3 regions of the Aquincola agrisoli genome follow, and region 1 is predicted to be linked to each of the others. Evidence: predicted binding sites of a transcription regulator. Region 1 holds the regulator's gene; each other region holds the start of a gene.

What was found. Region 1 encodes LexA, which represses DNA repair genes until DNA is damaged. Its sites were predicted from a motif close to ACTGTATNNNNATACAGT; they were not measured.
Region 2: a site for LexA is predicted at 3,154-3,171, ahead of imuA (translesion DNA synthesis-associated protein ImuA). Genes of this name have one in related genera too.
Region 3: a site for LexA is predicted at 1,935-1,952, ahead of recA (recombinase RecA). Genes of this name have one in related genera too.

The regions. Positions count from the first base shown of each region.
Region 1 is NZ_JAZIBG010000056.1:147,861-152,812, forward strand. Features, by position in the region: gene V4F39_RS25790 (ABC-F family ATP-binding cassette domain-containing protein) at 1-354, shown strand, start outside; gene V4F39_RS25795 (MarR family winged helix-turn-helix transcriptional regulator) at 433-915, shown strand; gene V4F39_RS25800 (organic hydroperoxide resistance protein) at 947-1,381, shown strand; gene V4F39_RS25805 (asparaginase) at 1,403-2,362, opposite strand; gene lexA (transcriptional repressor LexA) at 2,417-3,100, shown strand; gene V4F39_RS25815 (helix-hairpin-helix domain-containing protein) at 3,112-3,429, shown strand; gene V4F39_RS25820 (hypothetical protein) at 3,560-3,982, shown strand; gene V4F39_RS25825 (hypothetical protein) at 3,979-4,380, shown strand; gene V4F39_RS25830 (D-2-hydroxyacid dehydrogenase family protein) at 4,417-4,952, shown strand, end outside.
Region 2 is NZ_JAZIBG010000051.1:50,101-55,052, forward strand. Features, by position in the region: gene V4F39_RS23815 (error-prone DNA polymerase) at 1-1,113, opposite strand, end outside; gene V4F39_RS23820 (Y-family DNA polymerase) at 1,097-2,401, opposite strand; gene imuA (translesion DNA synthesis-associated protein ImuA) at 2,349-3,143, opposite strand; gene V4F39_RS23830 (SOS response-associated peptidase family protein) at 3,445-4,392, shown strand; gene V4F39_RS23835 (hypothetical protein) at 4,494-4,931, shown strand.
Region 3 is NZ_JAZIBG010000028.1:688,002-692,953, reverse strand. Features, by position in the region: gene recX (recombination regulator RecX) at 326-820, opposite strand; gene recA (recombinase RecA) at 848-1,897, opposite strand; gene V4F39_RS14850 (response regulator transcription factor) at 2,016-2,687, shown strand; gene V4F39_RS14845 (sensor histidine kinase) at 2,712-4,190, shown strand; gene rodA (rod shape-determining protein RodA) at 4,201-4,952, opposite strand, start outside.

The sequences.
Region 1 (4,952 bases):
TCGTCGGCGCCGGCAGCGGCCGTGAAAGCCGCCCCGGCGGCCCCGACGGCGCCCACCCCGGCGTCCGGCGCGCAACGGCGCGACGACCGCAAGGCGCAGGCCCAGGCCCGTGCCCGGCAGGCCGAACGCACCCGGCCGCTGCGCATCGAAGTGGACCGCATCGACGCTCGGATGGCGACGCTGGCCAAGGAACGCGAGCAGTGCGAAGCCGCCCTCGCGCGGGGTGGGCTGCCCGGTGCGGAGATCGCCGAGCTGGGCCGCCGGCTCGCCCACATCGGCGCCGAGGTGGCGATGCTGGAGGAGCGGTGGCTGGAGCTGTCCAGCGAGATCGAGGGCATCCAGGCCGCAGGCTGACGGGACGGGCCGCAAGGCCCTTCCGGCAACGGGTCAATTCAATTGCTCGCAATTGAATTGCGAGCTATATTTACACCCATGCCGACCCGCCCGACGCCCACCACCGCTCCCCAGCCCGACTGGCTGGCGCTCGACCAGCAGCTCTGCTTCGCGCTGTATTCGGCATCGCTGGCGATGACCAAGCTCTACAAGCCGCTGCTCGAGCCGCTGGGCCTCACCTACCCGCAGTACCTCGTGATGCTGGTGCTGTGGGAAGCCGACGGCCCCACGGTCAGTGAACTGGGCCAGCGCCTGTCGCTCGACTCCGGCACGCTGACGCCGCTGCTCAAGCGCCTCGAAGCGCAGCAGCTGGTGAGCCGCCTGCGCGATCCGGCCGACGAACGTCGCGTGCGTGTGCAGCTCACCGCCGCAGGCCGCGCGCTGCGGGCACAGGCCCAGGCCATTCCCCGGGCGGTCGCCTGCGCCAGCGGCTGCGACCTCGACGAACTGGTGTCGCTCACCGGCCGACTGAAGGCACTGCGCGACACCGTGATCACCCAAGCCGAGCGTGCGGCGGCCTGATTCCGCACCCCCCACAGAAAGGCAATCCACCATGGCCATCGAAAAGACCCTCTACACCGCCCACGCCACCTCCACCGGCGGCCGCGACGGCCGCTCCAAGAGCGACGACGGCAAGCTCGAAGTCAAGCTCGCCCCGCCGAAGGAAATGGGCGGCAACGGCGACGGGACGAACCCGGAGCAGCTGTTCGCGGCCGGCTACTCGGCCTGCTTCCTGGGTGCGATGAAGTTCGTCGCGGGCCAGCAGAAGACCACGCTGCCGGCCGATGCCTCGATCACGGCCGACGTCGGCATCGGCCCGCTGGCCGGCGGCAAGGTGGGCTTCGGCATCACCGCGGTGCTCAACATCAGCCTGCCCGGCTGGGAACAGGCCAAGGCCCAGGAACTGGTCGACGCGGCGCACCAGGTGTGCCCGTACTCGAACGCCACCCGCGGCAACATCGACGTGACGCTGAACGTCAGCGTCTGAGTCGGCGGCGCGCGGCGCTCCTCACGGCCGGGCGTCGCCGCCCGGCGTGTCCAGCAGGGCGAGCAGCAGCGCCACCCTCGCCTGCTGAGGCGTGAGCGTGCCGGCGGAAGGCAGGGCGCCGGCCGTGTCGATCACGCCGCCCTCTGCGCAACGGGTGCAGCGCAGCACCCGCACGCCGGCCGCCTGCGCCTCCCGCAGCGCAGCCTCCATCGCGCCATGCAGCGCCCCGTTGCCCGTGCCGGCCGCCACGATGCCCGCCACGCCGGCCGCACGCAGCGCGTCTACCGCACGGCCATCCGTACCGGTCGTGCTGGTCAGGATCTCGACCCATGGCCACCGGCCGGCCGCCTGCGCTACCTTCTGCGCCAACCGCGCGGCCTCGGCGGCACCCGACGCAGGCCAGTTCCGGAACTGCCGCAGCCGGCCCGCTTCGATGCGCGCCAGCGGCCCCGCGTCGCCCGACCCGAAGGCGTCGAGCCGGTAGGGGTGGGTCTTGCGCACCTCCGCCCCCGCGTGCACCGTGCCCGCCAGCACGGCCAACACCCCCTGCACCCCGGGCGTGCCGGCCAGCGTGACAGCATCCAGCAGGTTCTGCGGACCGTCGGCGCCGAGCGCGGTCGCCGGCCGCATCGCCGCCACCATCACCACCGGCTTGGCCGGCGACAGCACGCGCTGCAGGAAGTACGCGCTCTCCTCCAGGGTGTCGGTGCCGTGCGTCACCACCACACCGGCCACCTCCGGCCGCGCCAGGTGGCCGGCGGCCGCGGCGGCCAGCGCGCACCACACGTCGAACCGCATGTCCTTGCTGTCGATCTGCGCGACCTGGGCCGTCTCCAGCGGCCGGCCGGCCAGCGCCGGCACCGCGGCCACGAGCTCGTCGACGCCGAACTGCGCCGCCGTGTAGCCCACGGTGTCGGTGGGCGACGCCGCCGCGCCCGCGATGGTGCCGCCCGTGCCCAGGATCACGATCTTGTTTTGCATTTGCAACGAAGCTGGATAAGATTACAGTGACTGGACGAATCCACAGGATACGCGATGGCCGACCGCCCGAAGCTGACCGAACGTCAGCAGCAGATTTTCGACCTGGTTCGCAGCGCGATCGAGCGTACGGGCGCGCCGCCCACGCGCGCCGAGATCGCCCAGCAACTCGGCTTCCGCTCGGCCAATGCGGCTGAAGAGCACCTGCAGGCGCTGGCACGCAAGGGGGTCATCGAACTGGTGGGCGGCACCTCCCGCGGCATCCGCCTGCCCAGCGCCGCGCTGCGTGCCGTCAACGAAGCGCGCGAGGCCCGCGGCCGCCAGTTCAGCCTGCCGCTGCCCGGCCTGTCGCAGCTCACGTTGCCGCTGATCGGCCGCGTCGCCGCGGGCAGCCCCATCCTCGCGCAGGAACACGTCGACCAGACCTACGTGCTGGAGGCCAGCCTGTTCCCCCGCAAACCCGACTACCTGCTGCGCGTGCGGGGCATGAGCATGCGCGATGCCGGCATCCTCGATGGCGACCTGCTCGCGGTGCAGAAGGCCAGCGAGGCCCGCAACGGGCAGATCGTGGTCGCACGGCTGGGGGACGACGTCACCGTCAAGCGCTTCGAGCGCAGCGGCAGCGGCATCCGCCTGCTGCCGGAGAACCCTGAGTTCGAGCCGATCGTTGTCTCCCCGGCCGACAGCTTCTCGCTGGAAGGCCTGGCGGTCGGCCTCGTGCGCAACTCGATGCTGATGTAGGCGGCAACACGATGCGGCGCACCCTGGTCAAGTCGCCCAAGGCCGTCGACGCCGGTGCCTGCACGGCGCTGGAGCAGCTGCCCAACGTCGGCCCCGCGCTGGCGGCCGGCCTGCGGCAGATCGGCATCCAGCACCCACGCGACCTGCTCGGCCGCGACGCCTTCGTCCTCTACCAGGCGCTGTGCGCCGCCACCGGCAAGCGGCAGGACCCGTGCGTGCTGGACACCTTCATGGCGGTGACCGATTTCATGGGCGGTGCCGCGGCCGCGCCGTGGTGGGCCTACACCCCGCAGCGCAAGCGGTTGTACGGCCAGGTCGAGCGCGGCTGAGGCGGTCCGCCGCCCCACGGGGCAGCGGCCAACAAGCACGGTTACGGGCGCCTTATCGGCGCTTCGCACCGCGGAAGCGGCGCAAAGAATGGCTTTATTCACGAAGCCACGCGCCGATATCCCGCAGACCATGCTCAACGCCTTCCTGTTCCAAGTACGACGCCTGCGGGTGAGCGGCAGCGCGCGGGTCGAGGTCTGCCCGCCTGCGGTGCTGTCGTCGGTCGATCCGCTGTGGTCCCGGCTGCTGCGCTGGCTGTCGGCGCCGGCGCCATGGCAAACGGACGTGGTGCCCGCCGCATCGCGCCGGCTGCAGCGCACCCGTGACGATTTCGTCGCCTGCCTGAAGGACATCGAGACGCCGCAGGCCGGCCTGCTGGCCGACCGCGTGCGCACCGCCCGCTCGCCACGGGAGCTCTGGCACCTGCGCTCGGCGGTGTTCCAGCTGGTCTCGCTGCACCACAGCCAGCGCGAGGCGTTGCACCGCATGGAACGGCTGAACCGCCACTTCCCGACCCGCGCCCCGAAATCCGGCTTCGGCGCGCTCGACGCATGAACCCGGTGCCGCTCGTGCCCGCGATCGACCGCCCTCCGGCACGCCGGCCCGCCGCACCGGGCGAGCCGCGCAACTACACCGTCTCGGGCGGCATGCGCAACATCGCGCCGACCGCCCAGCTGGCGCGCATCGCCGCCCGCCGTGCCTTCGTCGAGACCAAGCAGGCGTTCATGCAGGTGCTCGCCACGACCGACGCCAGCGCACCCGGCGTGGACTGGCTGCGCAAGCAGGTGCGCAGCGCGCAGACGCCCGAGGACCTGTGGCTGCTGCGCTCGGCGGTGTTCGAGGTGCTGCGCCACGACGCCCTCAACGGCGCGCGCCTGCGCGAATCGCTGCGGCGCAGCCTGGACGGCGTTTTCCCCGGCACGTACTTCGCGAGCGGCTTCTCCACGCTCTGAAGCGGCCGGCGTGGCCGAGGCACAATGCCGGGCCACATGAACATCATCATCCTCGACGATTACCAGGATGCGGTGCGCAAGCTCAAGTGCGCATCGCTGCTCGAGCCGCTGAATGCCAAGGTGTTCACCAACACGGTCAAGGGCATCGGACAACTCTCGGTGCGCCTGCGCGACGCCGACGTACTGGTGCTGATCCGTGAACGCACCGCGTTCCCCCGGCAACTGCTGGAAAAACTCCCCAAACTCAAGCTGATCTCCCAGACCGGCAAGGTCGGTTCGCACATCGACGTCGAGGCCTGCACACGCCTGGGCATCGCGGTGGCCGAGGGGGTGGGCTCGCCCATCGCCCCGGCGGAGCTGACCTGGGCGCTGATCCTGTCTGCGATGCGGCGGCTGCCCCAGTACATCGGCAACCTGAAGCACGGCGCCTGGCAGCAGTCGGGGCTCAAGGCCGCCGGCATGCCGCCCAACTTCGGCGTTGGGCAGGTGTTGCGCGGCAAGACGCTCGGCATCTGGGGCTACGGCCGCATCGGCCAGCTGCTGGCCGGCTACGGCCGGGCCTTCGGCATGGA
Region 2 (4,952 bases), on a different contig from region 1:
CAGTGTGGCCATGCGCGCCGGGTCAACCTCGGTCACGCCCAGGCAGTAGCACACGACCGAGTTGGCGGCCGAGCCGCGGCCCTGGCAGAGGATGTGCCGCGAGCGCGCGAACATGACGATGTCGGCGACGGTCAGGAAGTAGTGCTCGTAATGCAGCTCCTCGATCAGCTGCAGCTCGTGCTCGATCTGCGTCTGGACGGTGGCCGACATGCCCTGCGGCCACCGGCGTCCCGCGCCTTCGTAGGTCAGCTGCCGCAGGTAGGACGATGCGGTGTGACCGTCCGGGATCACTTCGTTGGGGTACTGGTACTTCAGCTCGTCCAGCGAGAACTCGCAGCGTGCGGCCACGCGGAGGGTCTCTGCGAGCAGGTCGTCGGGGTACGTCTGGGCAAGGCGCAGCCGGGTGCGCAGGTGGCGCTCCGCGTTGGGCTGCAGCGCCCATCCGCACTGCGTCAGCGGGCGGCCCACGCGCACGGCGGTCATCACGTCCTGCAGGGGTTTGCGCGAGCGGACATGCAGGTGCACGTCGCCCGCGGCCACCAGCGGCACGGCGGTCGCCTCACTCACCTGGCGCAGCCGGTGCAACCACATCTCGTCGCTGATCTCGCGCAGCAGCGCCACGGCGAGCCAGCAGCGCCCGCTGAAGTGCTGCAGGAGCCATTGGCCGATCGTCGCCAACTGCGTCGGCGTCGAGGCACGCGCCGGTGCGGCGAGCACCAGGCAGTCCTGCAGCGCAAGGGCATGGATCTCGTCTCGGTTAAGCCGGTAGGTGCCCTTGGGTGCCGAGCGGCGCAAACGGGTGATGAACTGGCACAGGTTGCCGTACCCGTGCATGTTGGTGGCCAGCACGATCATCGTGAAGGGCGCGTCGCCCTGCACCTCGAACTGCGACCCGATGATGATCGGCAGGCCGTGCTCCTTGGCGGCGACGTGGGCCCGCACCACGCCTGCCACGGAGCATTCGTCCGTCAGGGCGAGGGCGGTGTAGCCCAACTGCCTCGCGCGTTCGACCAGTTCCTCGGGCGAACTGCCGCCGCGCAGGAACGAGAAGTTCGACAGGCACCACAGCTCCGCATAGCGGGGCACCTGCAGCGGATCATGCGAACGTGCCATGGAGGTACCACGCCCATTCGTCATCGAGCCGCGTCTGGAACACCCACAGCGCGCCGGCGTGCGGGCTCAGCGCGAGCCAGTAGTCGCGCTGCAGCTGCAGCGCGCAAGGTCCATCCTCACCTTCGACGCGGTGCCACCAGCCGCCTTCAATGCGGTGGGGCCCGGTCAGCAGTTGCAGCACGCCCTGGTACATCGGCCGCGGCCCGCTCATCGCCAGGCGGATGGGCTCGGGGAACAGGCGGGTCGGCTGCGGCAGATCGGTGGCCGGCAGCGGTCGGCGGGGCAGGGGCTGCGATGCCGGTTGCCAGTGCTGCATCCATTCCACGCGATGATCGGCATTCAGCACCGGCCGCAGCACCTTGTCCGGCCCCAGACGCGCTGCGATGCGCTCCAGAACCAACGCCAGCGTCTCGCCCTCATGGACGACGTCCGGCAGCAGCGATGCGCTGCGCTCATCGAGCGGCTGCACGTCGAGGGCTTCGAGCACCAGGTCCCCGGCCGGCGCCTGCAAGGTGATCTTGGCCAGGTTCTCGGCCAGTAGCCGGCACAGGTGCTCCAGGTCCCGAGTCGCCGTGGCGGTGCGCACGATCAGTTCGTCGCCCGGGTCCGCGCTGCGGGGCCGCATCGCATCGTGCATCCACCGCAGTCGGATCGCGGTCGTCCCGGCATGGCGCGCAGCCAGCCAGCCGCAGAGCTGCAACAGCAGGCGCCGGGCACCGTACAACAGGGCCGGCGCCACCTCGACGCGGAACGGCAGTTCCAGGCGCGCCTCGAAGGTGTCGGGCAGCGACAGCCACTCATGCGCCTCGGGCCGCAGGCCGTAGGCCTGGTCCAAGGCCGACAGCAAGCTGCTGTCGAAGCGCCGCACCAGGCCGCCGCGCGGCAGGCGCCGGAGGTCGCCGAGCGTTTGGCAACCCAGCTGCGATAGCGTCACCAGGTGCGACCGTCCGGCGGTCAGCGTCTGCATCGGCAGCCGGTCGAGCACTTCGGTCAATCCCGGCCGAAACCCGCTCTCCACCCCGGCACGTGCCAGCGCCAGGCCTGCGATGCTGTTGGGCGCCCAGGCCACGGCAACCACCCCCAGCTCCTTCGATTCGGCCGTGATGCGATCACGCAGCGCGCGCTTGCCGCCGAACAGGCGGACGGAGCTGGCCAGCTCCATCACCACCGCCTCGTCGCGCAGCGCCACCCGCGGCGTGAACTGCAGCGCCCACAGCGAGAGCCCCCTCAGTGCGTCAGTGGGCGGTGCTGTGGCTTCGGCGGGCAGGCGCAGGGCGGCCCACAGCATCAACGTTCCTTTCCACGCGCTCAATGAGGCGGCTGGGCTGCAGCAGGCGCGGCGTCAACACGGCGGCCAGGCCGCCCGGGATCGATGGCACCGTCAGGACACCATCGTGCGTGCCACCGCGGCGTTTGAGGATCTGCAGGTGCAGTTCCCAATCCAATCCGACCGTGGCCAGCACACGCAGCGGTGCGGCCGACGGTTCATGGCGTGCGGCCAGCGGGCGCAGCAGGAAGGTCGGCGCATCGCAGGACTGGGCGCAGACCTGCAGCCGGCGCACCTGTTCGGGCCGCGCCTGGGGCAGCCAGGCCACCACCGCACCGCAAGCGCCGGACTTCACCAGCAGTTCTGTGCACCACAACCGTTCGGACGGCGCGTCCGCTCGAATCCACACCACATGGCGTTCGTCCAGGCCCGCATGGCGCAGCCCCGGCAGGTGCGGTGTGCCAGGCGGGCCGATCAGCACGACGGTGCGACCTGCGGCCACGGCATGGCGCAGGGCGCCGCCCAACAAGCGGTACTCCAAGACGCCGGGCTGCGGCGCCAGGATCTCGGAGACTGCACGACAAGGCCAGCCGCCACCGGGCAGTTCGGCGTCGAGCGCTGTGAAACCCGATGGCACAACGTCGCCCGTCGCGCTGCCCAACTCCGACGCGCGCCACATGGCCGTCGCGACGTGGGCCGGCAGCGGGCTGGCAGAGAGAGCAGGGGTGGTCGCAGGAGCGGCGGCAAGGACGGCGGCGGACATGGCGCAGGAGGCTGTTGTTTTATACAGTACCTCAACCGGTGCCGCCCTGTCGAATCGGCACTCCGGCCACGGCTGTCAAATCTGCCGTTTGATGCTTTGTGCAGCAGGCTTGCCGCAGGCCCGCATTTGCTGCGTTGCCTGAGATCGGTCCACCGGTCACCCACACGGTTGTCCACACCATCTGTGGATAACTGAAATTGTTACGGCAGCGATTCAGAACGATGCCTTGGGAGCGTCGGTGCAGATCGGCAGCCCTGCCGCGAGTTGAACCCGCGCCTTAGACTCGTATGAGGAGGCCCCTATGTGTTACAGCGCCCAGGTCGAAGCCGATTTCCGCCGCTACACGCGCGAATGGGGCGCCTCGTTGAGCATCGACGAGTTCGTCAAGCTCTTCTGGTGGAAGTGGGACCCGGACGAGATCCGTCGGCACGGCAAGCCGAAGATCCCCAAAGCCCTGGAGCGTGCTTTTCTCAAAGCGCCCCGCACCGACGATGAGGTCCGGATCGCGCGCTACATCACGCTGGCCAACGGCCGGCAGGCGACTGAGTGGCAGCAGGAACTGTTTGCCCAGCGCGCTCGGCTGGTAAACGCCGAGCACCAGCTCGCGGTCAAACCCACCAAAAAGGCGGCAGACGACCAGCGCATCGCGACGAAGAAGATGGCCAGTCTCAAAGGTTGGCTCGACGATCTCCAGCGCACGGAGGCCCTGGACAGGGATTCGCGCATCTTCCCCGGTTGGTACGCACCGGTCATGGTGGTCGAGGGCGGACGCCGCGTCGTGAAGCCGATGCGCTACCAATGCAGGCCGCCAGGCGCACCCGCCGCCTACGATCAGCGCTACCCGGGCACCTACAACGCCAGGCGCGACAACCTTCAGGGTCCGTTCTGGCGGTCGGTTTTTGGCTATACGCACGGCGTGATGCTGGTCGACCGCTTTTATGAGAACGTCGACCGGGACGGCAGCAACGTGGTGCTGGAGTTCGTGCCTGCTGACCGCCGGCCGATGCTCGTGGCGTGTCTCTGGTCGAAGTGGGTAGGCGCGGACGGCGACAAGCTGCTCTCGTTCGCGGCGATCACCGATGAGCCACCACCGGAGGTGGCGGCGGCAGGGCACGATCGGTGCATCGTGCCGATCAAGGCCGAGTACCTGGACCTCTGGCTCAACCCGCAGGGCACCGACCCAGCCACCCTCGACGCGATCCTCGAGGACCGCGAGCGGCCGTACTACGAGCACCGCCTTGCGGCGTAGCCAAACCTTGGACGCACTGGGCTGCGCGACTCCCAGCGCACCCGTGCGTGCCGCTTGCCAGCACGAGACGCCCTGCGTGAGAATTTTGGAGCAAGCTGCTGATGGGCGACGACTTGCTCGATAAGCGACGCCGTGTGCCGGCTCAATGGGCGACCCTGATCGGCCTCATCATCGCCGCGGCCTCCCTCGTGCTGACAACCCTCTTTGCTTGGCTGGCCCTTCGTGAAACGCGATTGACCCGGCAGGAGCAGTCGCAATACTTCGCCGCCGAAAAGCCGCCGCGCATCACGCTCAAGAGCGTTGAATATGACGGACGCACGATGAAGCTCATCCTGCAGAACCAAGGCGAGTCCGCTGCCTTCGGCGTGCACATGACGCTCTTCATTCACGGGAAGCTGGACCCCCGCCGAGGGCCGGATGCCACCGCATTGGCAGGCGTGAAGATCATCGACAACGTCCCGCAAGGGCAGCGGATGGTGCACTCAAGCGCCCCGGATTTCCAGGAGGCTCCCTCGTTTGAGATGATGGAGCCAAGATGAGAAGTTCGAAGTATTCCCCCG
Region 3 (4,952 bases), on a different contig from region 1:
AGGGGCAGACAGCGGCGCGCTGAGGACGGTGGTCCGTCGTCAATGCGCCGCGACGGGCGGGAACGGGACGTTATTGTCAATCACGGCGCGCGGCGTCCCGATGCGCGAGACGCCACGCAGGACGATCGTGCATCGATGCCTGGGACGACGGAGGGCGGCGGAACGGAAGGCCATGATCGCGGTGCGTTGCGGGCAGATGGCGCGTTGCAGCACCTCGGCACGCTAGGGAAAACCGCGGGAATGTAGCATTTTGCAGTGCAGCAAGCAGCCAGCGCCCTGAGGCTGATTGCAAGTCAGGGGCTGGCCGGCCCGTTCGACCGCCGGTTCACTCGCCGTCGCCGCCCCGCACCACGCGGCGGATGACGTCACCCGAAAACCCTCGTCCGGCCAGAAAGCGCATCTGCTTGGCGCGTTGTGCCGCATCGGTGGCGGGGCTGCCGAACTTGCGCCGCCACACGGCCTGGGCACGTTCGAACTCGGTGAGTTGGAGCTGCGTGGCGGCGGTGCTGTCGAGCGCTACGCCGTGCCGCGCCAGTTCCTGTTGGATGCGCAGGTTGCCGAAGCGCGGCGACCTCGCGTGCACGCGGCTCTCGACGAACCGCTCCTCCGACAGGTAGCGGTGCGCCTCCAGCCAGTCGAGCAGCTTGTCGAGGCAGGGGCCAGGGGCGGACGATGCCTCTTCGCCCGTGGCCGCGACGGCGTTGCAGGCCTCCACCGCGTGCCGCATCAGCTTGCGGCGAAGCTCGCTGCGGCTGTGTTCGCGCTGCGCGAGCAGCTGCAATGCCCGCGCTTTCAGCGAGATCCGCGCAGGCGCAGGCACAGCCGGCCGTCGAACGAGGTCCCGCCCTTATTCAGCGGCAGCGGCCGGGGCGCCGCTCGGCAACAGGGGGATGCCGAGCGTCTCTCGCACCTTGTTCTCGATTTCCTGCGCCACATCAGGGTTCTCGCGCAGGAACTCGCGTGCGTTGTCCTTGCCTTGGCCGATCTTTTCGCCGTTGTAGGCGTACCAGGCGCCGGACTTGTCGAGGATGCGTGCGTCGACGCCCATGTCGATGATCTCGCCCTCGCGGCTGATGCCTTCGCCGTAGAGGATGTCGAACTCGGCGGTTTTGAACGGGGGCGATACCTTGTTCTTGACGACCTTGACCTTGGTCTCGCTGCCGATGACTTCCTCGCCCTTCTTGATGCTGCCGGTGCGGCGTATATCCAGGCGCACCGAGGCGTAGAACTTCAGCGCATTGCCGCCGGTCGTGGTTTCGGGGTTGCCGAACATCACGCCGATCTTCATGCGGATCTGGTTGATGAAGATGACCATGGTGTTGGTCTTCTTGATCGTGCCGGTGAGCTTGCGCAGGGCCTGGCTCATCAGGCGGGCCTGCAGGCCGGGTAGCGAATCACCCATCTCGCCTTCGAGTTCCGCCTTGGGGGTGAGGGCGGCCACGGAGTCCACGACGATCAGGTCGATGGAGCCGGAGCGCACGAGCGCATCGACGATCTCCAGGGCCTGCTCGCCGGTGTCCGGCTGGGAAATGAGGAGGTCTTGCAGGTTGACGCCGAGCTTTTGCGCGTACTGCACGTCCAGGGCGTGTTCCGCATCGATGAAGGCGCAGACGCCGTGCTGCTTTTGCATCTCTGCGATGACCTGCAGCGTGAGCGTGGTCTTGCCTGACGATTCCGGCCCGTAGATCTCGACGACGCGGCCGCGCGGCAGGCCGCCGACACCCAAGGCGATGTCGAGGCCGAGCGAGCCGGTTGACACGACTTGTATGTCTTCCGCCACCTCGCCGTCGCCCAGGCGCATGATGGAGCCCTTGCCGAACTGCTTTTCGATCTGCGTGAGGGCGGCTTGCAGGGCCTTGGCTTTTTCGGTGTTCAAGGCTTTCACGGGTGCGTCCATGGCGTTCTCCGGGGAATGGTCGCGATGATAGCCTGAAGCTGGATATTCGTACAGTGCTTTGCGGCCCGATTCGCAGCTTCGCCGGATCCCTAGAATCAGCGAGACAGGAGACAACATCGTGCGCATTCTGATAGCCGAAGATGATCAGGTTCTCGCCGATGGGTTGGTGCGCTCCCTGCGCAATGCCGGCTACGCGGTCGACCAGGTGAGCAGCGGCAGCGAGGCGGATGCCGCGCTGGCGGCACACGAGTTCGACCTGCTGATCCTCGACCTCGGGCTGCCCAAGCTGCACGGCCTGGAGGTGCTGCGCAGGCTGCGCACGCGCGGGGCGAGCGTGCCGGTGCTCATTCTCACGGCCGCCGACAGCGTCGAGCAGCGGGTCAAGGGCCTGGACCTGGGCGCCGACGACTACATGGCCAAGCCGTTCTCCCTGGCCGAACTGGAGGCGCGTGTGCGTGCGCTCACGCGCCGCGGCCTCGGCACGGCGGCCACCGTCATCAAGCATGGGCCGCTGAGCTTCGACGCCACCGGTCGCGTCGCGTACCTGAACGACCAGATGGTCGACCTGTCGGCGCGCGAGCTGTCGCTGCTGGAGGTGCTGCTGCAGCGTGCGGGCCGGCTCGTCAGCAAGGACCAGCTCGTCGAACGCCTGTGCGAGTGGGGCGAAGAGGTGAGCAACAACGCGATCGAGGTCTACATCCACCGCCTGCGCAAGAAGATCGAGCAGGGCCCCGTGCGGATCGCGACGGTCCGCGGCCTGGGCTACTGCCTCGAGAAGATCCCGGGCTGAGTGCCCGGGGTTCGATCACCGGGCATGCCAGCTCCCCAGCGTGAGCAGCGCTCGCTGTTCGGCGAGATCCTCGATTGGATGCTCGCGCCGCTGCTGCTGCTGTGGCCGATCAGCGTCGCGCTGACCTGGCTCGTCGCGCAGGGCATCGCCAACCGCCCCTACGACCGTGAACTGGGCGAGCTGGCACGCACGGTGGCGCGGCGGGTGTCGGTGGAGGCGGGCGGCAGTCTGCCGGCGATGGTCCGGGTGAAGATCCCGGAAGCCGCAGCGGAGATCCTGCGCAGCGACGACACCGACCAGGTCTTTTACCAAGTGCTGGGCCTGCGGGGCGAGTTCGTCGCGGGAGACCGCGACCTGCCGGTGCCGGACGAGGAGCGTGCGGCCCCGGGCGAATTGAGGTTCCGCGACGACGTGGTACTGAGCGATCCGGTGCGCATCGCCTACATGTGGCTCGCGGATCCCAACGCCCCCGCCGGCGCGGTGCCGCTGGTGCAGGTCGCCCAGACGCTGGACAAGCGGTCGAGGCTGGCCACCGAGATCTTCCGCGGCGTGATCCTGCCGCAGTTCGTGATCCTGCCGGTGGCGGTGCTGCTGGTCTGGCTGGCGCTGGCGCGCGGGCTCTCGCCGCTCAATGCGCTGCAGCGGCGCATCCGCGAGCGGGAGAGCCACGACCTGTCGCCGATCGAGGAGCGCGACGCACCCGACGAGGTGGCGCCGCTGGTGCGCTCGATCAACGACCTGCTGAGCCGGCTCGATGTCTCCATCGGTGCGCAGAAGCACTTCCTGGCGGACGCGGCCCACCAGCTGAAGACGCCGCTGGCCGGACTGCGCATGCAGGCCGAGCTGGCGCAGCGCGAGATCGACGACGGGGGCGATGCGCAGTCGGTCAAGCGCTCGCTGCAGCAGATCGCGCGCTCCACGCAGCGGGCCGCGCACATGGTCAACCAGCTGCTGGCGATGGCGCGTGCCGAGGACAAGGAGCAGGCCCACCGCCGCCAGGAAATGAGCCTGCCGCGGCTGGCCGTGGAGACCGTGCGCGACTTCGTGCCGCGGGCGCTCGACAAGCGCATCGACCTGGGCTACGAGGGGCCGGATGCGCACAGCGCGGGGCCGTCGGTGCGCATCCTGGGGCAGCCCGTCCTGGTACGCGAGCTGATGCGCAACCTGGTCGACAACGCGCTGCAATACACCCCGTCCGGGGGCGCGGTCACCGTGCGCGTCGTGGCCGATCCGTTCGGCCAGGTGGTGGTGCTGCAGGTGGAGGACACCGGGCCCGGCATCCCGGAATCGGAACGCGAGCTGGTCTTCCAGGCGTTCTACCGGGCGCTCGGCACGAACGTGGACGGTTCGGGGCTGGGCCTGGCCATCGTGCGCGAGATCGCGCAACAGCACGGGGCGGTGGTCGCGCTGGAGGACGCCCATCCGCGCAGTACGCCGCCGGGCACGCGTTTCACCGTGAGGTTCCCGCTGGCGCAGCCGCCCGCGCCGACGCCGGCCGCCTGAGGCGCGCGCATCAGCTCTGCATCATCCGGCGGCTCTTGGCGATCGACATCAGGATGCCGAGGCCGAGGCCCATGGTCACCATCGCGGTGCCGCCGTAGCTGATGAACGGCAGCGGCACGCCCACCACCGGCAGGATGCCGCTGACCATGCCCATGTTCACGAAGCAGTAGGTGAAGATGCTGAGCGACAGCGCGCCCGCCAGCAGCCGCGAGAACAGCGTCGGCGCCTCGGCGGCGATGATCAGCCCGCGGAACAGCAGGAAGACGAAGCCCAGCAGCAGCCCGACCACGCCCGCCAGCCCGAACTCCTCGCTGAAAGCGGCGAAGATGAAGTCGGTGGTGCGCTCGGGGATGAACTCCAGGTGCGTCTGCGTCCCGTTCATGAAGCCCTTGCCGTGGATGCCGCCGGAGCCGATCGCGATCATGCCCTGGATGATGTGGAAGCCCTTGCCCAGCGGGTCCTGCGTGGGATCGAGCAAGGTGCACACGCGGTGCTTCTGGTATTCGCGCAGCACGTACCACACCACGTCGGGCTGGCAGATGGCGTCTTCGGACAGCACCAGCGCCGTGACGCCCACGACCCCCACCGCCAGCACCGGCAGGATCAGCCGCCAGCTCAGCCCGGCAAAGAACATCACGTACAGGCCGCCCGACAGGATCAGGATCGCCGTGCCCAGGTCGGGCTGCTTCATCACCAGCCCCACCGGCACCGCGAGGATCAGCGCGCCGACGGCGAAGTCGAATGCCCGCAGCTGGCCTTCCC